Regions from separate parts of the Gymnodinialimonas mytili genome, predicted to be linked through region 3. Evidence: riboswitches for the same ligand, from Rfam matches in the RefSeq annotation. Region 3 holds a riboswitch; each other region holds the start of a gene.
What was found. A riboswitch is a leader RNA that binds a small molecule or an ion and turns the genes downstream of it on or off. The one in region 3 is predicted to bind cobalamin.

Region 1 (10,032 bases), 160 kb from region 3:
AAGCCGCCTTTACGCGGCCGATTACGACCGCCGCTATCGCCCGCAAACCGCCGATAGCCCTTGGAGCGAATGGAACCATGGCGATGATTGATGCGCCCGGCCTGCTGATCTCGGCCCCGTCCTCGGGGACCGGCAAGACAACCGTGATGCTCGGCCTTCTGCGGGCCTTGCGTGATGATGGATTGGTGGTGCAGCCATTCAAATCCGGCCCCGACTACATCGACCCGGCCTTTCACCGCGCCGCCAGCGGGCGCGCCTCGTTCAACCTGGATACCTGGGCCATGGATGCGGCACTGCTGGACGGGATCGCAACCCAGGCGCAGGGCGCGGATATCTGCGTCGCCGAAGGCTCGATGGGGCTTTACGATGGCGTGGCGACGCGCGGCCAGGTGGGCTTTGGGTCCAGCGCCGAGACCGCCCGGCGCATGGGCTGGCCCGTGGTGTTGGTCATCGATGCGGGCGGCCAAGCGCAATCGGCGGCCGCCACGGCACTAGGGTTCAAGGCCTATGCGCCCGATCTGCCCTTCGCCGGTGTGATCCTGAACCGGATCGCCAGCCCCCGGCACGAACGCCTCGCGCGGTTGGGGATGGAGCAAGCCGGTCTGACCGTCTTGGGTGTGTTGCCCCGGCGTGGCGACCTGACCTTGCCCGAACGGCATCTGGGCCTGATCCAGGCCGTGGAACATCCCGATCTGGAGGCCGCGATTGCCGGCTATGCCGAATTCCTGCGCGAGAATGTCGATCTGCCCGCCATCAAGGCCGCCGCCCTGGGCGCGGCGCAGACCGGCCAAGGCGCGCTGCCGACACCGCCCGCCCAGCGGATCGCCATTGCACGCGACGCCGCCTTTTCCTTCACCTATCCGCATCTGTTGGAAGGCTGGCGCGCGGCGGGGGCCGAGGTGTTGCCCTTCTCGCCCCTGGCCGATGAGGCGCCCGACCCCGATGCCGATCTGGTGTGGCTGCCCGGCGGTTACCCGGAACTCCATGCCGGAAAACTGGCTGCGGCAGAGACATTCAAAGCGGGCTTGCGCCGCCACGCGCAGGCGAAACCCGTCCATGGCGAATGCGGCGGCTACATGGCTCTTGGCGCCGCGCTGATCGACAAAGACGGCACACGGCACACCATGGCGGGGCTGCTGGGCCTGGTGACCTCTTACGAGAAACGCAAATTCCACCTGGGCTATCGCCGCGCGGTTCTGTCCGGCCCGATGCCGGGCTTTGCGGCGGGCCAAGCCCTGCGCGGCCATGAATTCCACTATTCCACGATCCTCGATCAGCCCGACGCGCCCCTGGCCGATGTGTTCGACGCCGATGGCAATCCGGTGCCCGAGACGGGCTCGATCCGGGGCCATGTCACGGGCACCTTCTTTCACCTGATCACGCCGGAGGCCGTGACGTGAGCGGGTTTGTCAGCTTTGTCGGATCCGGCCCGGGCGATCCCGATCTGCTGACCCTGAAGGCTGTGGACCGGCTGAAGCGCGCCGATGCGGTGCTGTTCGACGATCTTTCCTCCGGTCCCATTCTGACCCATGCCAGGCAAGGCGCCGATCTGGTGGGGGTCGGCAAACGGGCCGGGCGCCCCTCACCCCGGCAACGCCATGTCAGCCAATTGCTGGTCGAATATGCGCAGCAAGGCGGGCGCGTCGTGCGCCTGAAATCCGGCGATAGCGGCCTGTTCGGGCGGCTGGAAGAAGAGATCTTCGCCCTGCGCGACGCCGATATCCCCTATGAGATCATACCTGGCGTGCCCTCGGCCTTTGCCGCGGCGGCGGCGGTGGGCATCCCGCTGACCCGGCGCCTGACGGCGCGGCGCGTGCAATTTGTGACCGGCCATGATGCGTCAGGCGCGCTCCCTCAGGATATCGATCTGGATGCGCTGGCCGATCCCGCCGCCTGTACCGTGGTCTTCATGGGCAAGCGTACCTTCCCGAACCTGTCTGCGGCGCTGATCGAACGCGGGCTACCGGCGGATACGCCCGCCATCCTGGCCGAGGCCGTGGGTACAGCTGAGCAAGCCTTACATCGGGGCACCATCACCGATCTAGCAGATCGGTTATCCGGCGATGTCGGCACGAAACCGGCCCTGATCCTGTATGGCCCCCTGGCCGAGATTGAGCCTTAGGCGACCGGCACGAAGCCCCGAATTTCGGTGCGATGGCCACGGATGTCGCATTTCGCCTTGCCGCATAGGGGCACGCTGGTAAAGACTGCACACATGGACGGTGCTGCAACCTGCGGCTGAAAAGGGAACCCGGTGAAAGCCCGGGACTGCCCCCGCAACTGTAAGCGGTGAGCGTTTAGGAACACCACTGGCCCGATCTTCGGGCTGGGAAGGCCGACAACGCAACGACCCGCGAAGTCAGGAGACCTGCCGCCCATGACCGGCTCTGCCGCGGCCCACGCGGTGTCACTAGCGCTGCCGGAGGGGCAGCTTGTCGAGAAAGGACGATCCCATGCATATCGAACCCGGAGTGGTGGACGGCGCCAAAATGGCCTTCGCCTATGTCACCGCCGCAGGTGCCGCGAGCTATAGCCTGAAGTTGGCTTATGACGATATCCGCCAATCCAACATCGCCTCATTCCTGGGCCGCGTGGGCCTGGGCGCGGTCGGCACCTTCGTGTTTTTCGAGCTGCTGCCGCATTTCGCCGTCGGCCCGTCGGAGGTGCATTTCATCCTGGGCACGACGCTGTTCCTGTTGCTGGGGGCGGCGCCCGCAGCCTTTGGCCTGGCGCTTGGGCTACTGATCCAGGGGTTGTTTTTCGCGCCCAGCGATCTGCCAATGTATTTCGTGAACGTCACGACGCTTCTGGTTCCGCTATTGGCGATCAGCGCCTTGGGCAAAAGCTTCATCCCGCAAGACCGGGCCTATGTCGATCTGCGTTATTCCAGCGTGTTGAAACTCAGCGCCATGTATCAGGGCGGCGTCGTCGCCTGGGTCGCGTTCTGGGTGGTCTATGGCCAAGGCGCGACGGCGGAGGCGCTGTCAGGCCTGGCCGCCTTCGCGGGCGCCTACATGCTGGTTCTGTTGATTGAGCCCATCGCCGATCTGGCGGTTCTATGGGCGGCAAAGACGTTCAAAGGCCGGGGCGGCGATTTCGGCCTGCTGCACCACCGCGTCTACAACGCGGCCTAACGGCGACAGATGGATACCGCCCGGCCCCCGGAAAACAGGGGCCGGGCGTTTCTATGTCCGGAGCATCGCGATGATCACAGATCTTTGGCTGATCGGCATCGGCACCGGATCGCCCGACCATATCACCTTGGAAGGACAGCGCGCCTTGCGCGAGGCGGCCATCGTGCTGCTGCCGCGCAAGGGGCCGGGCAAGGATGACCTCGCAGATTTGCGACTGGCAATTCTGGCAGCGGCAGGGGCCGAGGCGCAGGTTGTGCCCTTTGACATGCCGGTCCGGGATGAGACCCTGCCCTATCAGGAGCGTGTCGCACGCTGGCACGATGCCATCGCGACCGCTTGGGTCGCGGCCCTGCCGGAGGCGGCGCATGGCCCCGTGGCGCTGCTGGTCTGGGGCGATCCCGGCCTCTACGACAGCACCTTGCGCATCGCGGACCGTCTGTCGCCGAAGCCGCAGATCCGTGTCGTGCCGGGCATCACCGCGCTGCAGGCACTGACCTCAGCCCATGCGATCCCCTTCAACACGGTCAACGGCCCCGTGACGGTCACCACCGGGCGGCAGATCCGCGACCATGGCTGGCCGCCGGATGCCGAAACGCTGGTGGTGATGCTGGACGGCACATGCGCATTCCAGACGCTTGACCCCGACGGCCTGCATATCTGGTGGGGCGCCTATCTGGGCATGCCGGAACAGATCCTCGACAGCGGCCCCCTGGCCGAAGCCGCGCCGCGGATCATCGCCAAACGGGCCGAGGCGCGCGCCGCCCATGGCTGGATCATGGATACCTATCTGCTGCGCCGTCAGGCATTGTAATGCGCGCCGGTTCGCGTCGCGAGCAGGGCATCCAACGCGATGTCTTCCTGCTTCAAAAAACCGCGCTGTGGCAGGGCGCCGTCACGCACCATCTCGATCACCGCCACAACGGATGAGGCCGTCGTCCAGGCAATCGCCGTCCGCATCTTGCCCGCGATCTTCAGCGGCATCAGACCCCGGACAAATTCACGCCGCTGCATCTGCCCCGCAATCTCCCCCTCAGCGGCGACATGGATATAGACAATGTCGTCATCGACCGGCGGCTTGGCGTTGACCAGGATCTCACCCGCCTCGGCCCGGCGATCCCGCATCAGCAATTCGTGGAAAAAGAAGTTCATCAACTGCACATGGCCGGGATAGCGCATGGTCTTGTAGTCCATATTCGGCACGCTCTCGCGGTAGGTCTCACACATCGTGCCCAGCCCGCCCGACGTGGTGAAGGCCTCTAGCTCGATCCCGCCGATGACGATCTTTTCCACCCATTCCATGGGTGAGACCCATTTGATCTCACCATCCTCCAGCACTTCGCAATCGTTGAGATATTCGTTCACCACACCTTCGGGCGACCAGTTGAAGGAATAGCCCATCAGCCCGGTCGGGTTCTGCGGCAGCGCGCCCACGCGCATCCGGCAGGACCGGCAGGTGTCGAATTGCCCAATCAGATGCGCCCCGACGATCCCCACAAAGCCGGGCGCGAGCCCACATTGCGGGGCCATCAGCGCTTGGGCGGTGGGCGCCATATCCAGGATCGCCTTGGTCGTCGGCACATCCTCGGTCAGATCAAAGTAATGCAGGCCCAGATCATGGGCCGCCTGGGCGACGGCAATATTCAGGAAATAGGGCAGACAAGACAGAACCGCATCCGCATCGCCCAAAGCGGCCCGCAACGCGGCATCATCGGCAACGTCCAGCGCGGCCACGTCAAAGGGCAGATCCCCGCGGGGCGCGGCATCAAATCCGTGCACCGCAAAGCCGCTGTCATGCAGCAATTCTCCGGCCAGCGCGCCGACTTTCCCCAGGCCCAAAATCGCGATTGTCTGCATATGATCCCCTTTCGTTTGGCGGAGCCTGGGGGCAAGCCGCATCCGGCGCAACCCCCTGCACAAAGCCTGCACAAAACGCCCCCGATAGCTGCACGACTTGCCGCAACAGCGCGCAAAGGGTGCAGGCAGTTTGCTCCCAACAGATCGCAATGACGGAGACGTAAGATGCGCGGTGAATGGGTGGTACGAGGTGTCCCGGAGTCGATCCGGAACGATGGGTGGTGGTTGTCTGAACCCGTGGTCGGCAAAGCGCGCGCCAGGAACTGGCGCGACGCGGCGCGGCAACCGCTTGGCGCGGTGATCCTTCTGGTTGCGATGGCCGATTGGCTGTTTTGGAACGACTATAACGGCATCTCGGTGGCGGTCTTTGCACTCGCGCTGTCGGTGGCGATCATCGCCTTTAAGCCCGGCGGCGCCACGCGGCGCGAATGGGCCTGGGCGATGGCCTTTGCGGTCGCCTGCAACCTGCCCATGATCGAACACGCCCAGACGCTCTCAGCCCTGTTCACCCTGCTGGGTCTAATCATCCTGCTGCTCTGGTCCGCTGAAAACCGTGTTCTTAGCGCGGCAGAGGCGGCGCGGATCTGGTTTCGCGCCTCGACCGTCGGCGCGGTGGAGCTGCCAAGACACGCGGCGGAACAGCTGAACAACAGACGCTCGGGGTGGGATATCGGCGCGCTTCTGCGCCAAATCGCTTTACCCGGTAGCATCGGCCTCGTGTTCCTGGTGCTGATCGGCATCGCCAATCCGCTGGTGGAAAATGGGCTCAACCAGATCACCCGGATCGATCTGATCGGGCCGGACCTGCTTGTGCGCGTGGCGTTCTGGATCGTCGCAGCGGCGCTGATCTGGCCCTATCTGAACACACGCGGCCCTTGGCGCGGCAAGGCACCAACCGAGCCGCAAACCTCGCTATCGCTTGGGCCGCTTGCCCAGATCGTGAACCCGCAATCCGTCCGCGCCTCGCTGATCCTGTTCAACCTGCTGTTCCTGGTTCAAACGCTCAGCGATATCGGTGTGCTGAGCGGCGGCCTCACCCTTCCCGAGGGGATGACCTATGCCGAATACGCCCATCGCGGCGCCTATCCCCTGATGCTGGCCGCGATCCTGGCAGGGGGCTTTGTGATCGGAACGCGTCAGATGGTGACCGACAATCGGGTGATGCGGGGTCTGATCTATCTATGGCTCGGCCAGACGCTGTTTCTTGTGATCACCGCCGGCATCCGGCTGGGCCTTTATGTCGACGCCTATACGCTGACCTATCTGCGGGTTGCCGCGTTCATCTGGATGGCCCTGATCTATGTGGGGCTGGTCCTGACGCTGGCCTTTATCGCGCAAAAGCGGGCCATCGCGTGGCTGATCCGTTGGAACGCGGTGACGCTGCTGGGCACGCTCTACCTGTGTTGCTTCGTGAATTTCGCCTACCTGATCACTGATTATAACATGGCCAAAGCCGAGGATATCGAGGCACTGGATCTCAGCTATCTGTGCCAATTGGGCGAACAGGCGATCCCGGCGATGATGGAATACGGCCAGATCACCGATAACGTCACCTGCGGGCGCAATGGGCTACCGAGCCTGCGATTTGACGCGATCGAGGATTGGCGGGAATGGGGCTTTCGCCGGTGGCGGTTGCAGCGGTATCTAGAGAGCTATCATGACCTCTAAGACCCGCATCCTGATCGTCGATGACGATCCCAATATCCGCGACGTGATCGGCTTCGCCGTCGAGGCGGCGGGGTTCGAGACCCGTTTTGCCGAAGATGGTGCTGCGGGTTTGCAGGCCGCACAGAGCAACAGCTTCGATCTGGTTGTGCTGGATATCGGCCTGCCCGAGATGGACGGGCTGGAGGTCTGCAAAACCCTGCGCAAAAGCTCGGACGTGCCAATCCTGTTCCTGACCGCTCGCGATGATGAGGTCGACCGGATCGTCGGCATGGAAATCGGCGGCGATGATTACGTCACCAAGCCGTTCAGCCCGCGCGAATTGGTGGCCCGGATCAAGGCGATCCTGAAACGCACGCAACGGGCGGCGGCGCCCGATGGGGCCCTGACCCGCGGCGACCTGAGCCTGGATCTGGACCGGCATCAATGCCGCGTGGCCGGGCGTGACGTGGCCCTGACCGCCTCCGAAGTCACGTTGCTGGCCGAGTTGATGCGCCGCGGCGACCATGTGGCGCCGCGCCAGGCCCTGATCGACGCGGTCTATGGCAGCAATATCCACGTCTCCGACCGCACCATCGACAGCCATATTCGCAATATCCGCAGCAAGCTTTTGGCTGCGGGCTGCGCCGATAGCATTCTCACCGTACACGGCGTCGGGCTGCGCATGGGCCCATGCCGCGCATGACCACAGCACGCAAATGGCGGCCCGGTCTGTGGATGGTGGTGGCCGCGGTGTTGGGCCTTGTCCTGCTCCTGCCCTTTGCGGGGCTGTTTCTGTTCCGCTTCTACGCCAACCAGCTGGTGCAACAGACCGAGGAAAGCCTGCTGACACAGGCCGCCGTTCTGACCGCGGCCTATGAGCAGCTTTACCGGAATGCCACCGGCCTGCCCGAGGATCCGATTGCTTGGGACCCTGACGATCGCGTCTACACACCGCTCTTTCCATCGGTGACCATGAACCCCGAGGCGATTTTACCGGCCCGCCCCGATCCAACCCCGGCCACAGAAGACATCGCCCAAGCCTACCGACAGATCGGCCCACATCTGACGCGGATCGCCATCGCGTCGCAGGAACAAACCCTGGCGGGCTACCGGTTTTTGGACCGCCACGGCACGGTGATCGCAGGCAGCGCCGAGCAAGGTCTCTACCTGGGCCATGTCGGTGAGATCGCGCTGGCCCTGAACGGAGAGGTCGTGTCGGTCGCCCGGACCCGCCTGCGAGAGAGCGCGACACCGATTGTCTATGCGCTCAGCCAGGGCACCGCCGTCCGTGTCTTCGTTGCGATGCCCGCGATGGTGGGGGAGGATATCATCGGCGTGGTGTATATCAGCCGGACGCCGAACCACATCTTTCGGTTTCTCTATGGCGAACGTCTGAACCTGGCCAAGGCGCTGGTGTTCATTCTGGGCTCAACCGCGCTGATCGGGTTTGTGTTCTGGCGGTTCGTCACGCAGCCGATGCGCGCCCTGATCAACCGCACCGACGCGATCCGCGGCAGCGAAGCCTGGCAACCGCTGGAGCATTACGGCACGCGCGAGGTCGAGAATCTGGCGCGCAGTTTCCAATCCCTGACCGAGCGGTTGCAGCGTCAGCAGGATACGCTGCGCACCTATACCGCCCATGTCAGTCACGAATTGAAATCGCCGCTGACCGCGATCAAAGGTGCCGCAGAATTGCTGCGCGATGCGGATATGACGCCTGAGCGTCGCGCGCGGTTCTTGGACAATATCGTCCGCGACAGCGACCGGATGGAGGATCTGCTGGCCACGATGCGCGACTTTTCCCTGGTCGAACAAACGGCGGGCGCCGGGGTTGCGCAAGTTGCCCAGGTGCTGGAGGACCTGCCGGTGGAGGGTCTTGGGGTGACTGTCGCGCCACCTCATGCCGAGGTTCCCATGCGGCCCGAGGCGCTGCGGATCGTGTTGAAACATCTGCTTGAAAACGCCGCCGAGCACGGCGCGTCTGAGGTGTCGATCACGGTGGATGGCTCGGGCTTCATTGTCGCCGATGACGGCAATGGCATCAGCGCGGGCAATCACGACAAGGTCCTGCAACCCTTCTTCACCACCCGCCGCGAAAATGGCGGCACCGGCATGGGCCTGAACATCGTGCAATCGGTCCTGGCCGCGTCCGGCGCACGGCTAGACGTTCTTTCCCCCCACGAAGGCGCAGCCTTTCAGATCGCCTTTTAACGTCCGCCAAGTCGGAACCTGTCACGACGCTGGGAGTCGGTTTCGAGCCTATTTTGACCAACGCTGCATGCCGCACCAATGTCCGCTCTGAGTCCAACTTGCCGTTGTGCTGTGGTTGTGGCGAATGACTGCAATTGACGATTTGAGATGGTCCGAGGGCTGCCACAGGGTTTAAACCTTGATGAGCACAAGAAGCAGGTAGCCTGAACCCCATGAGCTATTTTACCCACGACTTTACAGATAAGATCGCTTTGCACGGCGTCGGGAAATCACGAGTTGTCACTTACAAGGTGCTGTTCCTACCGCCGCGCTTCGAAACCGAGCTTCCGTTCGAAACTTACCCGCGCCTGCGGGTCGAAGGGGAGATAGCAGATGTCCCAGTACGTGGCGCGTGGATACCGGTGGGCGACGGGCGCCGGTACTTCATCGTCTCGCCGCAGGTCAAGGCTCACACCGGTCTCGATGTCGGCGACGAGGCAGAGATGCGCTTCCGCATGGACGATCAGGACTACGTCGAGGTGCCGCGATCATTGGAACTGGCACTAACCGCAAACGACGCAGTTTCAATCCAGTGGGACAAACTCACCCCCGGCAAAAAGCGCATGTTCACCAATCACGTTCTTTCGGCCAAGACCGCCCCGACGGAGCAGCGACGGGTTGATGAGGCAATAGCTGCCATTTCAGAAGGCATTACGCTTCGTGATCTGCAAAGCCGAAAGCGGCAGTAAGAGCGCTCGCCCTGAAAGCGAGCATTCGCGCGGTTGCAGCGACCTGGTGCTTCGTCCCGCAAAGCGGGCGCCCGAACCGTGTGGGCGCCCGCTGTGTCATGGGTGGCTTTGGTCAGCTTTTGCCTTTCCAGGGCACCAGGATATTTTCGCCCCAGCGCATCAGGATATCGATGCCGAAGCCGATGATGCCGATCAGGATGATGCCCAGGATCACGATATCGGTGTTCTGGAACCGCGAGGCGACCATGATCATCATGCCTGCGCCCTGCTCGGCGGCCACAAGCTCAGCCGCCACAACTGTGCCCCAGCAGACCCCCATCGCCACGCGGGCGCCGGTAAAGATCTCAGGCAGGGAGTTTGGCACGATCACATGACGCATGATCTGCGCCTTGCTGGCCCCGAGCGAATAGGCGGCGTGGACCTTTGAGATATTCACGCCCGACACACCGGCCCTTGCG
Region 2 (10,032 bases), 140 kb from region 3:
GGCAACACGGCCAGCGCGATGCCATGGGCGCGGCAATGGGCCTCGATCTGTTGCAGCCCATAGGGCCAATAGGGCACACCGCCGATCAGGCGGATCAGAATGCCTTTCGCCTCGGTCAGAGTGCTGTCGACATACGTGTCGACCGAAAGCGGATGTTTCAGTGCCGCGATGTTGGCCAACCGCAGGGTCGGGAGCTTACCACCGGCGCGGTTCCAACCTTCGGCAAAGGCGCCGAGATCGGAATCCGACAGCGACAGCACGATCAGATCGGCGGGCGTCTGGCCCAGATCCGTCGGGGTTTCGGTTTCCTCCAACCCATGGCTTTCGCGGAAGACAACATGCATCTGTCAGGCCCCCGAAGACATCGGGGTCATGCCACCGTCGCGCGGCAGGCCGAACCAATGCCGAACCTGGCCCAACCAAAGCCCATAAGGGCGCCCCAAGGCCAGCATGATGAGGGCGGCCCCGGCGGCCCCGATGGCAAGCTCCGCGCCCCTGGCGCCGCCGGTTGCGATGATCGCCACATAGATCGGCACCTGAAACGACAGCAACGCCACACTGTCCCAGACCGCATCCGATAAGGCCGTGCCATCGGAGCATCGCGCCAGCACAGCATCGCGCCAAAGGCCGTAGGGCCGGGCCGTCAGCACCATTAACGGCGCGCCGATCATACGGGAGGCTGCAACCTCGTCCCAATCCATGCCAACCACGAACCGTTCATTGACGATGCCTGTCGCGGTGAAGAACGTCACCAACGCCACGGTGTCTGCGATGAAGGCGCGCCCGGTCATGGCTCACTCCGCTCCCGCATGGCAAACGACCCGCGTGCCGATGGCGGCGCGGGCTTGGTCGATATCGATGCCGGCCAAAAGCAGGGCGATCTTGTCATGCGGCGGCGTGGGTTTGCGCGGGCGGATCATCTCGATCCCCGCGACGCGGATATCGGCATCGCCAAGCGCGCCGATATCGCCGATATGAAAGACACCTTCCAGATCCTTAAGCGCCACAACCACACCCCGCCCGGTGATGTTGAACACGTCGGCGACACGGCCGGACCCTTTGTGCGTGGTGGCGGTCATGGCCTATTCCGCGGGCTCAGCCGCCGGGGCCAGGACGGCGCGGATGGCGGCGGTGTCGATGTCGTGGTGTTCGCCGATCACAACCAAGCGGCCCTGGCGCGGGGCACCCGGAACCCAAGGGCGATCATATTGATGCCGCACGCGGGCGCCGACGGCCTGTACCAGAAGGCGCATGGGTTTGCCCGCGACGCTGGCATAGCCTTTGACCCGCAAGACATTCTGCGTGTTGGCGAGGGTTTCGATCATGCCGACCAATTGCGCCGGATCGTCGATTTCGGGGATGTCGATCACGACGCTGTCGAAATCGTCATGTTCGTGGTCGTCATGGCCATCGTGATGCGAGGGGCGCGCCTCCATATCGTCCTCAGCGGCGGCCTCCAGCCCCAGGATCACACGCGGATCGACGGCGCCTTCGGCGACCTCCACCACGGGCAGTGGGCGCGGGGCCTCGGCGGCGATGATCTGTTTCGCCTTCGCCACGCCCTCGGGCCCCGCGAGGTCGGGTTTGGTCAGCAAGATGATATCGGCGCAGCTGATCTGATCTTCGAACACTTCCGAGAGCGGTGTTTCATGATCGATGCTGTCATCGGCGAGACGCTGGGCGTCGACCTTGGCCACATCGGGCGCAAACCGGCCCGCCGCCACAGCCTCAGCATCGGCGAGCGCGATCACGCCGTCTACGGTGATTTTCGAGCGGATATCGGGCCAGTCGAACGCCTTCAAAAGCGGTTTCGGCAGGGCCAGGCCGGAGGTTTCGATCAGGATGTGTTCGGGGCGAGGGTCCAGCGCCATCAGCGCCTCGATCGTGGGAATGAAATCATCGGCCACGGTGCAGCAGATGCAGCCATTGGCCAATTCCATGATGTTTTCGGCGGGGCAATCGGGAATGGCGCAGCCCTTGAGGATTTCGCCGTCGACGCCGACATCGCCGAATTCGTTGACCACAACGGCCAGCCTTTTGCCGCCGGGATTTTGCATCAAATGCGAGATCAGTGTGGTTTTGCCCGAGCCCAGAAAGCCGGTGATGATGGTGACGGGGAGTTTCGCGAGATCAGCCATGGGGGTCAGCCTTTCAGGTTTGGGACGGGCGCGCGCAGGGGTGGGATGCGTGCGATGCAGTTGCGTTTGAAATGCTCGGGCCGGGTGCGCCAGGGGATCAGGCCATCCGCCGTGTCGTGATAGAGCGCTGCGCCCTCCACCAGCGTGTCCAGATGCGACGCTTCGTGGAGATTTCCGTAGACATAGGTCCACTTCTCCGGCCCGCCGCGCAGGGCGACGGAACAGCCGTGATCGCAGTTCTGCAGGCATTCTGCTGGCGTCAGGCGAATGCCCGCGGGCAGATCGCGTATCGAAAGTGCATCAAGCAGCGCCTGGCCCGGGCGTTCGCCATCTTCGGCGACCTCGGTCCCGCGTTTGCACTTGATACACACCAAAAGTTCGGTGGTCTGGTCGGTCATAACCCCTCCTCCGGGGCACCCCGCCCGGCGTGATTGCGTTTGGTGATGGCAGGTCTCCTGGCTCGCGGTTTGGCGCATTTGCCGCCTTCCCGGGGGTGTGCCCCAGTGGCCATCTGACAAACGCAATCCGCTTACAGTTGCGGGGGCAGCCGCGGGATTTCACCGCGTTCCCTGTTCGGCCCATGCGGGCACCATCGCCGATGACACTGCTCATGCCGCGGGCGGCTTGTCAATCGGGGCGAGCGATGTCACCCCTTGGACCCTAGCCGGAGGATGCCCCATGAGCGACAGCACAACCGATCCCGACGAAAACGCCCGCCACAACGCGAAGATGAAAAAGATCAAGGCGGCGCGCGACAAGATGATGGAGACCAAGACCGAAGAGAAGGGTCTGATCATCGTCCATACCGGGCCGGGCAAGGGCAAATCGTCGAGCGGGTTCGGCATGGTGATGCGGTCGATCCAGCACGGGATGGGTGTGGCCGTGGTGCAGTTCATCAAGGGCAATTGGGAGACGGGCGAAAAATCGTTCCTGCGCGAGCGCTTTGCCGAGGAATGCCGGTTTTTCGTGTCGGGTGAGGGCTTTACCTGGGAAACCCAGGACCGAGAGCGGGATATCGCGGCGGCGCAGAACGGGTGGCGCATTGCCAAGGAACAGATCCTCGACCCCGAGATCGGTTTTGTTCTGCTTGATGAGATCAACATCGCGCTGCGCTACGATTACCTGGATATCGACGAGGTGGTCGATTTCCTGCTGCACGAAAAGCCAGTGATGACCCATGTCTGCCTAACGGGTCGCAATGCGAAGCCGGAACTGATCGAGGCAGCGGATTTGGTCACCGAAATGACGCTGGTCAAACATCCGTTCCGCGACGGGGTGAAGGCGCAGAAAGGGGTGGAATTCTGATGCCGCGTGTCGATTATCCGAAGATCGAAGAGGGCGAGGATGAGATCGGGCGATTCCGCGCCGAATTGCTGAGCGATGCGGGCGGGCTGACGCAATTCGGCGCCTTCGTCGAAACACTCTGGCCGGGTGGAGCCTCGTCCAAGCTGCATTGGCACCGATCCGAGGATGAAATGATCTATGTGCTGGACGGTGTTGTGACGCTGATCGAGGGCGATGGCGTTACGGACCTTCACGCCGGCCAGGCGGCCACGTTTAAGGCGGGGGTCGCTGTGGGCCATAGATTGGAGAACCGATCCGATATGCCGGTGCGGTATTTCGTCGTCGGCACCCGGTCGGGCGATGATGTGGTGACCTATTCGGAGACCGGCGAGAGCGTGACGATCAAAGACGGCGAGAAAGTCTACCGCGATGCGGACGGAAACATCACCAAGGTCGAGCCCTACCATGGCGCCTGATCTGATCGTGTGGGATTTCGACGGCGTGTTGAACCGCAACGTCGTGGATGGGCGGTTTCTGTGGTCGGAACACCTGGACACCGATCTGGGGCTGAGCCGTGACAGCCTGCAGGCGTTTCTGTTCCGGTCCGGCCGGATGTTGGGTGTGATCCGCGGCGAGGAAGACTTGCGCGATGTGGTGGCCGAATGGTTGGCTGCCGAGGGCGCCCAGATCAGCCCGGACGCGATGCTGGACTATTGGTTTGCAAAGGATGGTCTGCCCGATGCCGAGGTGTTGGGCTGGCTGGAGCAGGTGGATACGCGCCACGTCATTGGCACCAACAATGAAACACGACGCGTCGCCTATATCGAAGGGCCGATGGGCTTTTCGGAGCGGGTCGAAAAGGTCTTCGCCTCGGGGCGGTTGCGGGTGGCCAAACCCGATGCGGGGTTTTTCGAGGCGATTGAGGCTTGGTCGGGTGTTGCGGTGGGGTCGATCTTACTGGTCGATGACAACTTGCCGAATGTGGAGGCCGCGCAGGCGCGAGGTTGGGCGGGGTTCCACTTTGTCGATGAAACGCGGAGCGATCTGCCCGCTCTATTGGGGATTGCGTGATGCCAAGATTGTTGACGGAATTCGGCATGGGATCGTCCCTGCGCCGACAGGATTATACCGAGGCCGCAACGCGCGCGGTGAAGGACGCGCTGTGGCACAACTCGATCAACCTGGCCGAGCTGTACGGCAAGCAGAAAGAGGATATGCAGATCACCGTCGAGGTCGGCGTGCAGAACCCGGATGCGTTGGACATCGCGAAAGTGGCCGAGATTTTCCCCTATGGGCAGATCACCGTCATCCCGCGCAAAGGCGGGTTGGACGTGCCGCGCCAGGATGGCGGTAAGCCGACCGTGATCGCCAATGTGGCGATTTCCGTCGCGTTGGAGGTGTAGGGATGGATCAGCGCTTTATCATCGAAATGGGCATGGGCAACGACCAGTACGGCCAGGATTACACCAAGGCCGCGGCCCGCGCGATCGAGGATGCGATCCGGCATTCGGCGATCCCATTGTTCGAGGCGACGGGCCTCTCCCATGACCAGATGCGGGTGCAGGTGACGGTGGGCGTGCAGGCGCCTGAGCAGGTGGATTGCGACGCTCTGGCTGAGAAACTGCCGCGCGGGCGGGCCGAGGTGACCGCCGTTTTCGGCGGTTTGAATGTCGAGAACCCCGATACCGGCAAGGTCCTAGTCATCGCATCAGCGGCGGTTGAGGCGTTTTTGCCCTATCAAGGCGGCTAAGATGCCCGGTGCGGTCATGTTGCAGGGCACCGGCTCCAATGTCGGCAAGTCGATGCTGGTGGCGGGGCTATGCCGGGCGGCGCGGCGACGTGGCCTGAGCGTGGCGCCGTTCAAGCCGCAAAACATGTCGAACAATGCCGCTGTGACCGCCGATGGCGGGGAAATCGGGCGCGCCCAGGCCTTGCAAGCACTGGCCGCCGGGTTGGCGCCCCATACCGATATGAACCCCGTTTTGCTCAAGCCCGAGACCGATGTCGGCAGCCAGGTCGTGGTGCAGGGCAAGCGCATCGCCACGGTCAAGGCGCGGGAGTATGCGGCATTGAAGGCGTCGCTGATGGCGCCGGTTCTAGAGAGCTTCGAGCAGCTGAAGGCGGCCCATGATCTGGTAATTGTCGAGGGCGCGGGCAGCCCGGCGGAGGTGAACCTGCGCGAAGGCGACATCGCCAATATGGGCTTTGCGCGGGCGGCGGATGTGCCGGTGGTCTTGTGCGCCGATATCGACCGGGGCGGTGTGATCGCGCAAGTCGTCGGCACGCAAGCCGTGATGGAGGCCGGCGACGCGGCGATGGTGCGCGGCTTTCTGGTGAACAAGTTTCGCGGTGATCCGAGGCTCTTCGATGACGGCTATGCGTTGATCGAGGCACGGACGGGCTGGCGCGGTTTTGGCGTTCTGCCGTGGTTTGCCGAGGCCTGGCGCCTGCCTGCCGAAGATGCGTTGGAAATCATCGGGGGCGGCAGCGGAGCTTTGCATGTGGTCTGCCTGTGGCTGTCGCGGATCGCGAATTTCGACGATATGGACCCGCTGGCGCAGGAGCCCAATGTGCGGGTGACGATGCTGGGGCCGGGTCAGGCTTTGCCCGGCGATGCGGGTGTGGTGATCATTCCGGGCAGCAAATCGACGCGGGGGGATCTGGCCTATCTGCGCGCCCAGGGCTGGGATGTGGATCTGGCGGCGCATGTGCGGCGCGGGGGGCATGTGTTGGGGATTTGCGGCGGCTATCAGATGCTGGGGCACTCCATTGACGATCCCGACGGAATCGAGGGCGCGGCAGGGACGGAGGCGGGGCTGGGCCTGCTGGAGGTCGAGACGCTTATGACTGGGGACAAACGCCTGACCGAAGTGTCGGCGGTTCATGCGCCAAGCGGTACTGCGTTTGAGGGCTACGAGATCCATAAGGGGCGGACGGACGGCGCCGATTGCGTGCGGCCCTTCGCGCGGGTAGCGGGTGTGGCGGAGGGTGCGATGTCGGCCGATGGGCGGATCGCTGGCAGCTATCTGCACGGGATGTTCCGCGACGATGCCTTCCGCGCAGCCTGGTTGGCGGGGTTCGGCGTCGGGTCGGATTTGCGCTACGGGGCGAGTGTCGAAGAGGTGCTGGAGGCGCTCGCCGACCATCTGGAGGCGCATATGGACGTGGCGGGCGTTTTGGGGCTGGCGGGTTAGCGGCGTAAGCGGTTTTGTCTTCGGGAGCGGTATCGTCCGGCCGCGGCGCGTCGATCCGACGGAGAGTCTAGGCGATTTATGCCAGCCAGTGTCGGACATTGCCTCAGCTTTGCGCCGGGATCAGCCAAATCGACGTGCCGGGGGGCGGCCCGTCGATAGCGCGGGGGCTGCGCCTTGATTCCGCGCCGTGAGCTGCGCTCGTCTGGATTACGCGGCGGTCACCCAGCCGCGTTGGCGGGCTATGCCCATGGCGGCGATCACCGGGGTCTCGGCTTGGCGGGTCTGAAACGCCGCCTTGTCACCCATGCCCAGCCAATCGGCCTGGATCAGCGATTGCGCCACGGCGCCGCCGAGCGTGGTGCCCGGTCCGGTGATGATGAAGAGATCCGGTGCGAATTCCCGGGCGGCGATGGTGATAGCGCGGGTGAAGTCGTAGGGCTCGATCACTTGGTGGCCGAGTGTGTAGGCGTGCAAGGCCTCGCTTGTGCAGGCGCCGGGCCACCAGATCGCGCCGCGCCCGTCGATCAGGGGGATATCTGGCTGGGTAAACATGTCGGCAGCCAAGGCGGCGCGGCCTTGGGCGGCGACGGGAGCCTTGAGCGCGGTGTGGAAGGCGGCGTGGCCCGGCAAACGCAGAGGAAAGCGGCCCTGGGCGGGAACCGAGGCCTCGAATGCCCCCAGCCCCGCCTCATCACCGGCCAGAACCAACATCCCGCCCAGATCGATGGAGAGCCAAAGCCCCTCGATTCCAGCGACCTGGGCCAGCAGATCCGCCTTGCGCGTGGGGTCCGGGCGCCAATCCTCGTCGGTGCAGGGATAGACCAATTGCCCGCCAATGGCGGCCCGGTGCATCAGCGAACCCATCGTGTTGGCGACCCGAAAGCCGTCTTCCGGCGTCAGGGCTCCGGCACACGCCAGCGCGGAATACCAGCCCATGGAATTGCCAGTGACGGCGATGATGTCGATGGCATCGCGGTCGATGCTGAGCGCATCGCCCAACGTTGCAGCGTAGATCAGGGCGGCGGCATTGTCGCCCGTCAGATGGGCGTCGGTGAAGGCCTTGGCCCCGTCAAGCGCGCTGAGCGGCGTCTGGCCATCGGCTTGGCGGAGCGCATCGAGGCGCTCCAGCAGACCTGGATCGGGAAAGTGCTTGGCCAGATAGCCAAGCTCGCTTGCATTATAGGTCCCGCGACCGGGGCAGATCAGAACCGCCGTCGTCATGTCACAAGCGCCTTTGCGGCGGCGACAATGCTGTCGGCGCTGGGCATCGTGGCGGCATAGGCGGGGCCTGTTGCGATGAAACTGTCCTGCGCGGTATGGCGGGCCAGGCGCAGATCGGTCCGTTCGGCAAGCAGAGCCATCAGACCCTCCGCTACTCCGCCCGAGCGGCGGGTTTCGTCGACGATCAGCGCGTGGGTGCAGCCCCTGAGCGCGTCCAGAAGACTGGCCTCGGGAAGGGGAGAGAGCCAGCGCAGATCGATCACGCGGGTCTCGACCCCCGTCTCGGCCAACTGCGCCTGGGCCTGGAGCGACAAGCGGTGGCCATTGGCGAAGCTGATCAGCGCGACGGGGCCATCGCCGGTCACGCCGACCTCACCCAGCGAAATGCGCGTTCCGGGCGCGGGGTAGCGGCGCATCCAAGCGCCGTCGCCATCGTCATAGAGATCGCGCATCGGGTAAAGCGCGATGGGTTCGAGGAACACGACAAGCCGTTGTTCCTTACGCGCCAGGCGCACGCATTCGCGCAGCATCCCCACCGCATCGGCGCCATGGGAGGGTACCGCGAGGATCAGGCCGGGGATATCGCGCAGAACGGCCAGCGAGTTGTCGTTGTGGAAATGCCCGCCGAATCCCTTTTGGTAGCCGAGCCCCGCAATGCGCACCACCATCGGGTTGGTGAATTGCCCGTTCGAGAAAAACGGCAGCGTCGCGGCCTCTCCCCTCAGTTGATCCTCAGCATTGTGGAGATAGGCCAGGAACTGGATTTCCGGCATCGGGACAAAGCCGTTCTGGGCCATGCCGATGCCGAGCCCGAGGATGCTTTGCTCATCCAGAAGCGTGTCGATCACGCGGTCCGGCCCGAAGCGTGTGATCAGCTTTTGCGTGACGCCATAGACGCCGCCCTTGGCGCCCACATCCTCGCCCATCAGTGCAATCTCGGGATGGTCGAGCATCAGGTCGGTTAGCGCCCAGTTGATGAGTTTCGACATGATCTGCGGCTCGGCCATGGCCTTGAGATCTGCGCCGAACGCGGCGGCGCGGGCTTCGGCGCTTGGGCCATTGGTAGGCGCGCAGGGGCGGGGCGGTGGGATCAGGCTGGCCATGACATCCTGCGCGGTCTTCAGCCGGGGCCGCGTGACGGCCTGCGTGGCGATGCGGGCCACGCGATCATTGGTGTCTTGGTAGACCTTCAGGGCCGCATCGGGCGGCATCGCGCCCGCATCGCGCAGCAGGCGGACAGAATGCAGCAGCGGATCGTTGGCCTCGTCCGCCTCGACCTCGGATTTCGGCAGATAGGTTGTGGGCATGTCGGCGCCCGCATGGCCGTAAAGGCGCACGGTGCGGATATGCAGAAAGACGGGGCGTTTGCGAGTTCGGGCGTAATCGGCGGCCTGAGAGGCCGCGCGGTAAGTATCGAAGATGTCGAGCCCGTCGCAGGCGATATAGTGCAGCCCGGGCCGGTGCGCGAAATTGGCGACGATCCAGCCCTTAGGGGTTTTGACCGAAATCCCGATCCCGTTGTCTTCGCAGATGAAAACCAGCGGCAACGGGATCGACTGGAACGCTGTCCAGGCGGCGGTGTTAAAGGCGCCCTGGGCCGTGGAATGATTGGCCGAGGCATCGCCGAAGGAACACATCACGACGGCATCGTCGGGCAGAACACGGTGTTCCGGCCCGTGGCGCTTCGCGGCGCCGATGGAATAGGCCGCCCCCACTGCTTTGGGCAGATGCGAGGCGATGGTCGAGGTCTGGGGCGGGATCATCAGCGCGCGGCTGCCCAGCACCTTATGGCGCCCGCCGGAGATCGGATCCTCGGATGAGGCCGCAAAGCTCAGCAGGATGTCCCAGGCGGCGGATTGGCCGGGCACCTGATCGGCGCGGGCGATCTGAAAGGCCGCGTCGCGATAGTGCAGGAAGGCCATATCCGTCGGGCGCAAGGCGGCGGCGATGGCGGCCATGCCCTCATGCCCCGATGAGCCGATCGTGTAGAACCCCTGGCCTGCCTTCTGCATCGCGCGGCTTTGCCGGTCGAGCGCGCGGCTGAGACACCCGGCGCGATAGAGCGCGACGGCGTTTTCGGGGCTGAGCGGTCCAGAGGGCTTGGCCCCGGCCGGCAGGTCACCCGCGGCCACGCGGCGCAGGAAGTTGTCGTGCACAATGGTGGCGCGGTCCATTGGGGGCCTTTCCGTGTCTGT
Region 3 (10,032 bases):
CGACATTGCGCGGGCCGGGGGTGGCCTCGACATAATCGAGCACGACGAAGCGATCGTTTTGGACGGCGCTGATGCCCGACAAAGCGGGGTTATTGCGCATGAAGTCCATTTTCTGTTCGGCGGTGACCTCGCCATAGTTCACGATGATCACGACCTCTGGGTCGCGTTCAACAACCGCTTCCCAACTGACGGTGCCCCAGCTTTCGCGGAAATCATCCATGATGTTCACGCCGCCCGCGGCCTGGATGAGGGCGGTGGGCATCGCGAAATGTCCGGCGGTGAAGGGCGTGTCCTCGCCGCTATCATAGACAAACACCCGCGGCGCGGGGCCGTCGGTTTCCAGGCCAGCCAAGATCTCATTCAGCTCGGCCTCGTAGCCGGCGATCAATTCCTCAGCCAGGGGCTCCACCCCGAAGATGATCCCCAGATTGCGCAAATCGTTATACATCAGGTCCAACGTGACCTGCTGCTCCATCCCCAGATGGATGCAGCTTTCGGTCAGCTCGTAGACCTTGATGCCGAAGCGGTCCAATGTCTCGGGCGTCACCTCGCCACCGACGCGCATACCGTAATTCCACCCTGCGAAGAAGAAATCCGCATCAGCGCCCGCCAGCACTTCGAGAGTGGGGTAGCGCTCTGCCAATTCCGGCAATTCGGCGACACCGGCGCGGATCTCAGGGTTCAGATGGTTCCAGCCCGAAATGCCGGTATAGCCCACCATGTGATCGGTCAGGCCCAGCACCAGCATCATCTCGGTCAGGTTCACATCGTGAGAGATGGCCGCCTGCGGCACATTGTCAAAGGTGATCTCGCGGTCGCAGCTTTGCACCGTTGCCTGGGCCAACGCAGCCGACCCCATTAGCGTTAGGCCAAAGGTGAGGAAGAGGGGTTTCATTGCAGCGTGCTCCGTTGGTTTTGCAGATGAAATGTAAAATGGCGCGCCGAGGATCGGTTGAGCCAATCGGCACGGGCCTGAACCTGGAAGGCGTCGGTCACCAATTGTTCTGTCAGCACATCTGTCGGCGGCCCAAAAGCCAGTGGATGCCCCTGATCCAGCACCAGAATGTCGTCGCAGGTCTCGGCGGCCAGGTTGAGATCGTGCAGGCTGGTGACGACGGTCACATCCAGGTGCCGGATCAACTCCAGCACCTCAAGCTGATGGCGGATGTCCAAATGGTTGGTGGGTTCGTCCAGGACCAGCAATTGCGGTTGTTGGGCCAAAGCACGGGCCACCATAACGCGCTGGCGTTCGCCGCCTGACAGAGTGCCGAACAGACGTGCGCTGAACGGCGCGAGGTCAAGCTGTGCCAGGGCATTGGCCACGATTTCAGCCTCATGGGCGCCTGCCATCTGGAAGCCTGTCCGGTGTGGCACGCGCCCAAGCGAGACAATCTCGCGTATTGTCAGCGCGAAGTCGGTGGGTTGTTCCTGCAGCACTGCCGCGACCTTGCGGGCCGCTGCGCGTGGCGGGATCGCCCAGATATCCGCGCCGCCCACCTGAATGCGGCCCGTCAGCGGAAGGTTGTAGCGGTAGAGCATGCGCAGAAGCGTGGATTTCCCAGCGCCGTTCGGGCCCACAACACCCATGATGCGCCCGGCCGACAGGGTGAAACTGGTGGGATGCAGGACAGGCGTTTCAGCGCGGGGTGCTGCCCAGGATACGTTCTCGACAATCAGCTCTTCGGCGTTCATTGCAGCACGTCCTGACGGTCTTCCATAACCGTTATCGCGGCAGGCACCCGGGCCAACGTGGTCTTGCGCAGCTTGCCGGGACGGTCGACCGACGAACACCAACCATCATCCAGATCGGCATATTGGCGCGCGAAGGTGACAAGATCGGCGATGTCCTCATCGGGATCGATATCGCCAAACAGATATGTTGCTTTGCGCGTGCCATGATAGGCGATCGTGCAGGGGCGGTCGCAGCCCGCCATGCAGGCGATCCCGGAAATTTCGAAAGTGTCGTTGATCGTGTCGCCCGCCATGTCGATGGCCAGGCGCAACCGCTGGATCAACTCATATCCTGGACGGCAATCGGTGCCCTTGTGCTTGCACGATGTGCAAACCGTAATGCGATGATGGGTGCTTGTCCGGGTCATGTCGCCCTCCGCGATGATGCGGGGGCGTCAAGGTACCAGAACCAAATGCGGCCCGTGCCGGATATTGCATTCTCAGTCTCCTTTCCGGGCACCCCGCCCGGGTTTCAGTTGGATCGAGCAATGGCAGGTCTCCTGACTTCGCGGGTCGCGGCGCATCGTCGGCCTTCCCGGGAGGGGTCCCAGTGGCGTGTTGCGAGGCGCTCACCGCTTACAGTTGCGGGGGCAGTCACGGACTTGGCGCTGTCGAAGGCGGCGCCGCACCGTGTTCCCTTTTCATCCGTCGGGCCGTGAGGCCGTCCGGAACCATTACATCTTTGACGGGTAAGTCGATTCCGCAGCTCCCGCAAGGCGAAAGAGTTTTGCGGGCGCGCGGGTCGATTTCGGCGCCTGTGCACCCTTGGGATCGCGTGGGTGTTCGAATGCGGGCGGGAATGCCGAACGGATCCGGCATTCCCGGTTTGTGCAATGACGTCAGAGCGTGATGCGATAGCGGGCAAAGCCATCCGGTCCGTCGCCCGCAGCCTCGATCGTCACGCCTTCGACGGCATCCATGAACTGCGCAGCGGCGGGGCCGGTATCAAACAGCACCGTGGTGCCCTCCATCGGCGCAAAGGTCCAATTGGCATCGGCTGAGGGGCTGACCGTGCCCTGTTCGACGATATAGCGCACGATGACGTCGCGGTTGGTATCCGGCCCTTCGAACACCACCGTTTCCGGTGAAGCGCCCGGGAAGTTGCCACCGCCGCCAGCGCGGTAGTTGTTTGTGGCGACGATGAAGACCTGCTCAGGATCGATCGGCGCGCCTTGATACATCAGGTTTACAATCCGATGCGCGTCTTGGGCGACGACCTCGCCGTCATTGTCGTAGCGCGAGGGTTGGCTGAGATCGATTTGATAGGTCACGCCATCGATCACGTCGAAATTGTAGGATGGGAAATCCGGATTCAGCAGAACCTGATCGGCCACCCCTGCCTCGATCTGGTTGAACATGCCCGCGGAACGCTCCAGCCATTCGCGCACCTCGGCCCCGGTGATCCGCACTGCGCGGACCGTATTGGGATAGAGGTACAGATCCGCGACGTTCTTGATCGCGATCGCCCCTGCAGGGACATCGGTGAAGTATTCCGGCCCACCACGGCCACCGGCCTTGAACGGCGCGGCAGCGGACAGGATGGGCAGACCTTCATTCTCGGTGCCCGCCATCATCTGCTCGATATACCAGGTCTGTGCGTTCGACACGATCTGCACCGAGGGGTCGTCGGCCACCAGAGCGAAATAGCTGTGTAATGGCGCATCACTTTGTCCAACCTCGGCGCGCACATATTCCAACGTGGCGTCATGATCGGCTTGGACGGCCTCCAGTACCGAAGGGACGCTGTCCACAAGTGGCGTGACCGAGCGGTCCTCTTCCCGGCGAGAAATCGGCCGCGCCTCAGACATATGTGAGGCGATCCGCCAGCTATTGCCGTCCCGCTCCAGCATCAGATCGACCAGACCCATATGGCTGCCCCAGAACCCGGCCATAACAGCCGGTTTGCCCATGATGGTGCCAGCCGCGGTGTCGACGCCGGGGGTTTCATCGTAGTCCGGGCCCGGGAAAACGCGGTGGTGGTGACCGGTCAGGATCGCGTCGATGCCGTTGATGGCCGCCAGCGGGATCGAGGCATTTTCCATCCCGTCAAAGTGATCCGCGCCTTCGATGCCGGAATGGCTGAGCGCGATGATCAGATCGGCCCCTTCCTCGCGCATTTGCGGCACATAGGCGCGCGCGGTCTCGATGATGTCGCGGGCCATGACATTGCCTTCCAGGTGGCGGCGATCCCATGTCATGATTTGCGGCGGAACAAAGCCGATCAGGCCGATGCGGATCGGATGCGCCTCTCCGGCGCCATCTGTGATTGTCCGGTCGAGGATCACATAGGGTGGGACGAGTGTGGTGTCTTCGGTGGGCGAAGCGCCCATTTCGGTCGCCACATTTGCGCAAACGACCGGGAAGCTTGACCCCGACAGCGAGTTCATCAGGAAATTGATGCCATAGTTGAATTCGTGATTGCCCAGGGTCGACGCATCGAAGCCGAGCGTATTCATCGCGGCGATGATCGGGTGGCTGTCACCTTCGGACATGCCTCGTTCATAGGCCATGTAGTCGCCCATCGGATTGCCCTGCAGGAAATCTCCATTGTCCAGTAGCAGAGAATTCGTCGATTCCGCCCGGACCTCTTCAATGAGAGCAGCGGTGCGGGCCAGACCAACCGTGTCGACGGGACGATCGCCATAGTAATCGTATGGGAAGATATGAACGTGCAGATCCGTGGTTTCCATCAGGCGCAGATGTGCCTGACCGGCCTGCGCGCGTGCCGAGAACGGGTGCAGTGCGATAAAGCCAGCGGTTGAGGCGAGAAAAGCCCGACGATTGAGTAGAAGCGGCATTGTAAAACTCCCGTTGTTGCAGCGCGATGCGCACGTGCTTAGTTGCAGCGAGAATGTCCGTTGTATCTCCAAAAACGGAATTCGTCCGATCCATGCTGCCGATATGTGACGATGACATGTCAGTCTCGCCCCTAAGTCGATGTTGGCACATAGGTGCAGCGCCGAACAGAGAGCGTAGGATCGGTTTGACAGTTCGGGCTGTTCGGGGATGATGCGCGCATGACAAACGCCTCTCGTCCGCCCAAGCCCAAAATCATTCCCTACCGCCCCGATCCGGACCGTTACGACAAGATGCTGTATCGCCGGTGTGGTCAATCTGGCCTGAAGCTGCCTGCCATCAGTTTGGGCCTTTGGCACAATTTCGGGGGGGATACGCCGCACAGCCTGAAGCGCGCCATGTGCCAGACGGCCTTTGACCATGGCATCACGCATTTCGACCTCGCCAACAATTACGGGCCACCTGCGGGCTCTGCCGAAGAAGCCTTTGGCGAGATCCTGAGAACCGATTTCGCCGGATATCGCGACGAGCTGATCATTTCGTCGAAGGCAGGCTATGACATGTGGCCCGGGCCCTATGGCGAATGGGGCTCGCGCAAATATCTGATCGCGTCCTGCGATCAATCGCTGAAGCGGATGGGCCTCGACTATGTCGATATCTTCTATTCGCACCGCTTCGATCCGGACACACCGCTGGAAGAGACGATGGGCGCGCTGGATCATATCGTCCGCTCCGGCCGCGCGCTTTATGTGGGGATTTCAAGCTACAACTCGCAGCGCACGCGCGAGGCGCTGGCTATTCTGTCGGATCTGGGCACGCCCTGTTTGATCCACCAACCCTCCTACAATCTGCTGAACCGCTGGGTCGAACATGATGGCCTGCTGGACACGCTGGACGAGCTTGGTGTCGGCTCCATCGCCTTTACTCCGCTGGCACAGGGAATTCTGACCTCAAAATACCTAAACGGTATCCCCGAAGGCAGCCGGGCGACCCAGGGCAAATCGTTGCTGGACGGTATGATCAACGAGCGGTCGCTTGCCAGTGTCCGTGCCCTGAATGCGCTGGCAGAGGCGCGTGGCCAAACCTTGGCGCAGATGGCGCTGGCCTGGGTGCTGCGCGGCGGGCGCGTTACCACCGCGCTGATCGGCGCCTCGCGCCCTGAACAAATTGTCGATTGCGCTGCTGTTATCGACAATCTTGAATTTAGCGACGCCGAGCTTGCGAGGATCGATGAAATCAGTTCGGAAGAGGCGATCAATCTTTGGGCCAAGTCCTCTGAAACGTCTTAAGGCGCAAGCGGACGGGTAGAGACATCGTCGGCGTTGTCAGACAGATCGCGCCGCCTTGACCGCGCCGGACCTCGGGGGGCGATCTAACCGCTCGACCCACACATACCTACTTCGTCCGCCGCGAAAGGGGCGGGGTATCCGAAAGAGCACAACGTCCAAATCGTCTGGGATGGGCGCCGATCATGTCAGTGCTCGGGCGACCTGCGCGAAAGACTATGGACTCATCCGACATCGGCCTGCTTTCTTACGGCCTGTCTGAGTAACACTGGATTGGCCATTACCACATGAAACGAATGCGGATTCTCGATACCGATGGGGGCGTCGATGATGCGCAGGCTTTGCTGATGCTTCTTGCGGCTGGCTGGGAGCCGGATTTCATCACGACCGTGTTTGGCAATGTCGCTTTGCCCGATGCGACGCGAAACATCCTCACCGTGCTTGCCGTGGCGGGCAGGGGGGATATCCCCGTCCATATGGGCGCGGATCGTCCCTTGATCCAACCGCTGTTGGACGCAACGGATATCCACGGGCAAGATGGTCTGGGCGGCGCTCCGCGTCCTGCCGCAATCCCGCAACCGGCCAGCGCCCAGGGCGTGCAGGTTCTTGTGTCCAGCCTGCAAGAAGCGGCGCGGACTGGCGATTGTGTCGATCTGCTGATGATCGGACCTCTGACCAATCTGGCCCTGGCTCTGCGGCTTGCGCCCGATTGCATTGCCGGGATCGGGCGCGTTACGATCATGGGCGGCTCGGCCCATGGACGGGGCAACATCACCCCCGCAGCCGAGTTCAATATCTTCGCCGATCCTGAAGCGGCTGCAATTGTCCTTGCCGCCGAAATCGAGATTGTCGTCGTGCCTTGGGAGACCTGCACTGGCCACCGGATCACCGGGGCCGACGTGGATGCGCTGTTTGACGCGCTCCCGGATGGGCCGGTCAAAACGTTCTCAAAAGCACTGGCCGCACATGCCCGCGCGACGATTTCGAGCTTCGGCGGTGGCGATCATTTTCGCTTTGTCGACCCTTTGGCAGCCGCGGTTGTGATCGATCCGGACATCATCACGCAGTCTTTGCACGCCTGCATGGATGTCGCACTGGCCCCGGGCATCACGCGGGGCATGACAGTGGCCGACCCATCCGGTCGCCTTGGTACACCGAAACGGGCGCTTGTTGAGCGGGTCGATATGGATCGGTTGGTTGATCTCTACCGCGCTTCGATCGCCTATGTGGCGCCAGAGGCATCGCTGGCATGACCCAGGCAGAGCGCCCAACAGATCATCTGATCAATGCCGCTGACGAGGTGAAGATCCGGCAACGGCTGGTGCGCGTGGCGCTGGGACGCGAGCCAGCAGATACGCGGCTGCGTGTGGGCAAATTGCTTGATGTGCATTCGCGGATGTGGCTGACGGACCAAGAGATTGTCATGTCGGGCCGCCGCATCGCCTATGTGGGTCCGGCGGGATCTTATCCCGGAACAATCGCCCGCGAGGTCCACGACCCCGACTTGATGGCTGTGCCTGGTTTTGGCGAAGTCCACAAACATATCGAAAGCTCCCACGTCACGCCGGAATGGGAGGCGGCGCTGGTGCTGCCCCATGGCAATACCTGGACCTGCGAGGCCAGCCACGAGTTTTCCAACGTCAATGGCGCGCGAAATCTCGAATTCTGGCTGACAGCGCGCTTGGCGGGCAGTCCTCAGAAGATTTTTCCGCTGCCTGGCTCGGCCGTGCCACCCACGGCCTATGAATGGGGTGGTGGCCATTTCGGGTATGAGGAACAGGCCGGGTTTCTGACCGAAAGCCTGATGGTGGCGGGCCTGGACGAGGTGATGGACTGGCCCGCCGTGTGGAACCCCGAAAACCCGTCATATGATCGGTTGTGGGGGATGATCGAGGCCACTTTCGAAAAGCGCGGCGTCATTGAAGGGCACGCTGCAGGTATTCGGGATATGGCTACGATCAATGGCCTTGCCGTGGCTGGTCTGGCGTCTGACCACGAGGCATGGACGACGCAAGAGGTGCTCGACAAGCTGCGCCGCGGACTGTTCATGGAATTGCGTCCGCATTCCCTGACAGAGATGGTTGAGGGCCTTTTGGAGGCGGGTCTGACGGATTGGAGCCAGTTTGCCCTGACCACCGATGATCGGTCCTGTTCGGACACGCTGAAGCTGGGGGCGACCGACCACAACGTGCGGTTGGCAATCAAAGCGGGCCTTTCGCCGGACATCGCGATCCAGATGGTCACGATAAACCCAGCGCGTCATATGCGGCTGACACCCTGGGTGGGCTCCATCGCGCCGGGTCGCTTTGCGGATATCGTCCTACTGGACGATGCCGATACCCTGTCGATCCGCAAGGTCTGGGCCGATGGGGAATTGGTGGCGGCGGATGGCAAATATCTGAAACCTGTTCCAAGGATCGAATGGCCCGGCTGGGCGACACAAACGGTCAATATCAATCGTGCCATGAAGCCCGAGGATTTCGCCATTCCGGCGCAGAACGGGCGCATCACGATGAAGGCCGCCCTTTTAAGGCCATTCCACTGGGATGACGATTTCATCACTATGGAATTGCCAGTGTCCGACGGGGTCGTTCAGCGTGACCCGGATCGCAATGTCACCAAATTCTCGATCGTCGACAGGTTCTCGGGCATCGGCAAGACATCATCGATGTTCTGGTTGGGAACCGGGCCGCGAACCGCGGATAGCGCCTTGGCCTGCTCAATGGGTCACGACAAGCACAATATCTGGGTTGTGGGATCGTCCGACACAGCCATGGCGCAGGCAGTCAACGCGTTGCGCGATATTCAGGGCGGTTGGGCCTTGGTGCGCGAGGGCCAAGTGGTTGCGACGGTGCGATACGAGGTGGGTGGTCTGATGACCTGTCGTCCGCCCGAAGCGTTGGACGCCGAGATGCAGGCGCTTTATGCCGAGGGTGGCAAAATCGATTGGATGTACGAGCCGACCTTCAGCCCGCGTTGGTTTCCCGGGTTCCCCGAGCGTCTGGCCTTCGCCACCTTGACCTGTGCGCCATGGCGTTGGGTGCTCGTGGCGCCGTCTGACCTCGCGCCGGAGGGGTTTGTGAATGTTGCCACCGGACAAACACATCCAATTGTCTGGTAGTCGCCCAATAATTGATCGTTTGCATCGTTTCGCGCCGCTAATTTGAGGGAGGAACTTGCGTGTTAACCAATCGCTCCATACGCTCCCCCCATTGATAGCACGCCTGCCTTGTCTGCCGGGCGCTATGAGAAACGGGGAAATACTATGACTATACGACGGACGTTCAGCGTCGCGGCATTTTCTGCCGCTGCCTTGCTGACAGCCAATCCGGCCTTGGCGCAGTCACGGACATTTACGGTCTCGTGGTGGGGATTTAACGGCGACGCGCTGCAGGAAATCATCATCGATCCATTCCAAGAAATGTGTGATTGCGACGTTGTGTTCGAGACGGGCAACAACGCCGACCGGCTCAGCCGTCTGCAATTGCGCGGTGGGGAAGGGGTGGATGTGATTTACCTCACGGACCGCTTCTCGCAGCTGGGGATCGAGTTGGGCCTGTTCCAGCCGGTTGATCGCGCGCAAGTCCCGAACATCGATCAGATCTATGACCTCGCCCAAGCGCCGCAGGGCGAATTTGGCCCCGCCTATACCATCGGACGCGTCGGCATCGTCTATAACAGCGAAGAAGTCGCCGAGCCGATCACGTCATGGGATGATCTGTGGCGCGAGGATCTGGCATCGCAGGTGTCGCTACCCGGCATCACCACGACCGCCGGGCCCATGGTTGTGCTGCGCGCGGGTCAGCGGGCGGGCGTCGATGCCTATGAGGATCCCGATGCCGCCTTTGCCGAAGTGGCTGATATCGTGCCGAACGTCCTGACCAACTACAATACCGGGTCAGAGATGATAAACCTCTTCTCGACCGGAGAAATCACAGTCTCCATGGCGCAGGATTTTGCGCTTGGCCGGTTGCAGGATGCCGTGCCTTCTGTGGTTTGGGCCGATCTTGAGGATGGGGCGATTGCAACGCTGAACACGATCAACATTCCAACCGGCTCGGAGAATGTTGAACTGGCGCATATGTTCCTGAACTTCGTGCTGTCGATCGAAATCCAGCAGGAGCTTGCAGAACGTGGCGTCGATGCCCCGGTGCATGCAGGCGTTGACCTGACTGAGGAGCAGGCGGCGCCCTGGACCTACGGTGATGAGATGATCTCA

Region 1: it holds a riboswitch for cobalamin, as region 3 does, so the genes downstream of both, V8J82_RS06165 (energy-coupling factor ABC transporter permease) here and V8J82_RS05420 (DUF1636 family protein) in region 3, are expected to answer to the same signal.
Region 2: it holds a riboswitch for cobalamin, as region 3 does, so the genes downstream of both, V8J82_RS06090 (DUF1636 family protein) here and V8J82_RS05420 (DUF1636 family protein) in region 3, are expected to answer to the same signal.

What each region holds. Positions count from the first base shown of each region.
Region 1 covers NZ_JBBIFW010000001.1:1,253,027-1,263,058, forward strand. The annotation lists gene cobM (precorrin-4 C(11)-methyltransferase) at 1-91, shown strand, start outside; gene V8J82_RS06155 (cobyrinic acid a,c-diamide synthase CobB) at 84-1,400, shown strand; gene cobA (uroporphyrinogen-III C-methyltransferase) at 1,397-2,122, shown strand; cobalamin riboswitch at 2,204-2,390, shown strand; gene V8J82_RS06165 (energy-coupling factor ABC transporter permease) at 2,454-3,134, shown strand; gene cobF (precorrin-6A synthase (deacetylating)) at 3,205-3,945, shown strand; gene V8J82_RS06175 (saccharopine dehydrogenase family protein) at 3,933-4,988, opposite strand; gene V8J82_RS06180 (DUF4153 domain-containing protein) at 5,154-6,656, shown strand; gene V8J82_RS06185 (response regulator transcription factor) at 6,646-7,338, shown strand; gene V8J82_RS06190 (histidine kinase dimerization/phospho-acceptor domain-containing protein) at 7,335-8,846, shown strand; gene V8J82_RS06195 (YdeI/OmpD-associated family protein) at 9,059-9,574, shown strand; gene V8J82_RS06200 (ABC transporter permease) at 9,687-10,032, opposite strand, start outside.
Region 2 covers NZ_JBBIFW010000001.1:1,233,880-1,243,911, reverse strand. The annotation lists gene cobN (cobaltochelatase subunit CobN) at 1-344, opposite strand, end outside; gene alaE (L-alanine exporter AlaE) at 348-791, opposite strand; gene V8J82_RS06100 (hypothetical protein) at 795-1,079, opposite strand; gene cobW (cobalamin biosynthesis protein CobW) at 1,083-2,138, opposite strand; gene V8J82_RS06090 (DUF1636 family protein) at 2,144-2,536, opposite strand; cobalamin riboswitch at 2,567-2,747, opposite strand; gene cobO (cob(I)yrinic acid a,c-diamide adenosyltransferase) at 2,817-3,443, shown strand; gene V8J82_RS06080 (cupin domain-containing protein) at 3,443-3,898, shown strand; gene V8J82_RS06075 (HAD family hydrolase) at 3,888-4,493, shown strand; gene V8J82_RS06070 (Lin0512 family protein) at 4,493-4,825, shown strand; gene V8J82_RS06065 (Lin0512 family protein) at 4,828-5,172, shown strand; gene V8J82_RS06060 (cobyric acid synthase) at 5,174-6,616, shown strand; gene V8J82_RS06055 (ACP S-malonyltransferase) at 6,824-7,837, opposite strand; gene V8J82_RS06050 (dehydrogenase E1 component subunit alpha/beta) at 7,834-10,011, opposite strand.
Region 3 covers NZ_JBBIFW010000001.1:1,097,309-1,107,340, reverse strand. The annotation lists gene V8J82_RS05430 (ABC transporter substrate-binding protein) at 1-895, opposite strand, end outside; gene V8J82_RS05425 (ABC transporter ATP-binding protein) at 892-1,692, opposite strand; gene V8J82_RS05420 (DUF1636 family protein) at 1,689-2,099, opposite strand; cobalamin riboswitch at 2,205-2,422, opposite strand; gene V8J82_RS05415 (bifunctional 2',3'-cyclic-nucleotide 2'-phosphodiesterase/3'-nucleotidase) at 2,571-4,529, opposite strand; gene mgrA (L-glyceraldehyde 3-phosphate reductase) at 4,749-5,816, shown strand; gene V8J82_RS05405 (nucleoside hydrolase) at 6,110-7,066, shown strand; gene V8J82_RS05400 (adenine deaminase) at 7,063-8,934, shown strand; gene V8J82_RS05395 (ABC transporter substrate-binding protein) at 9,079-10,032, shown strand, end outside.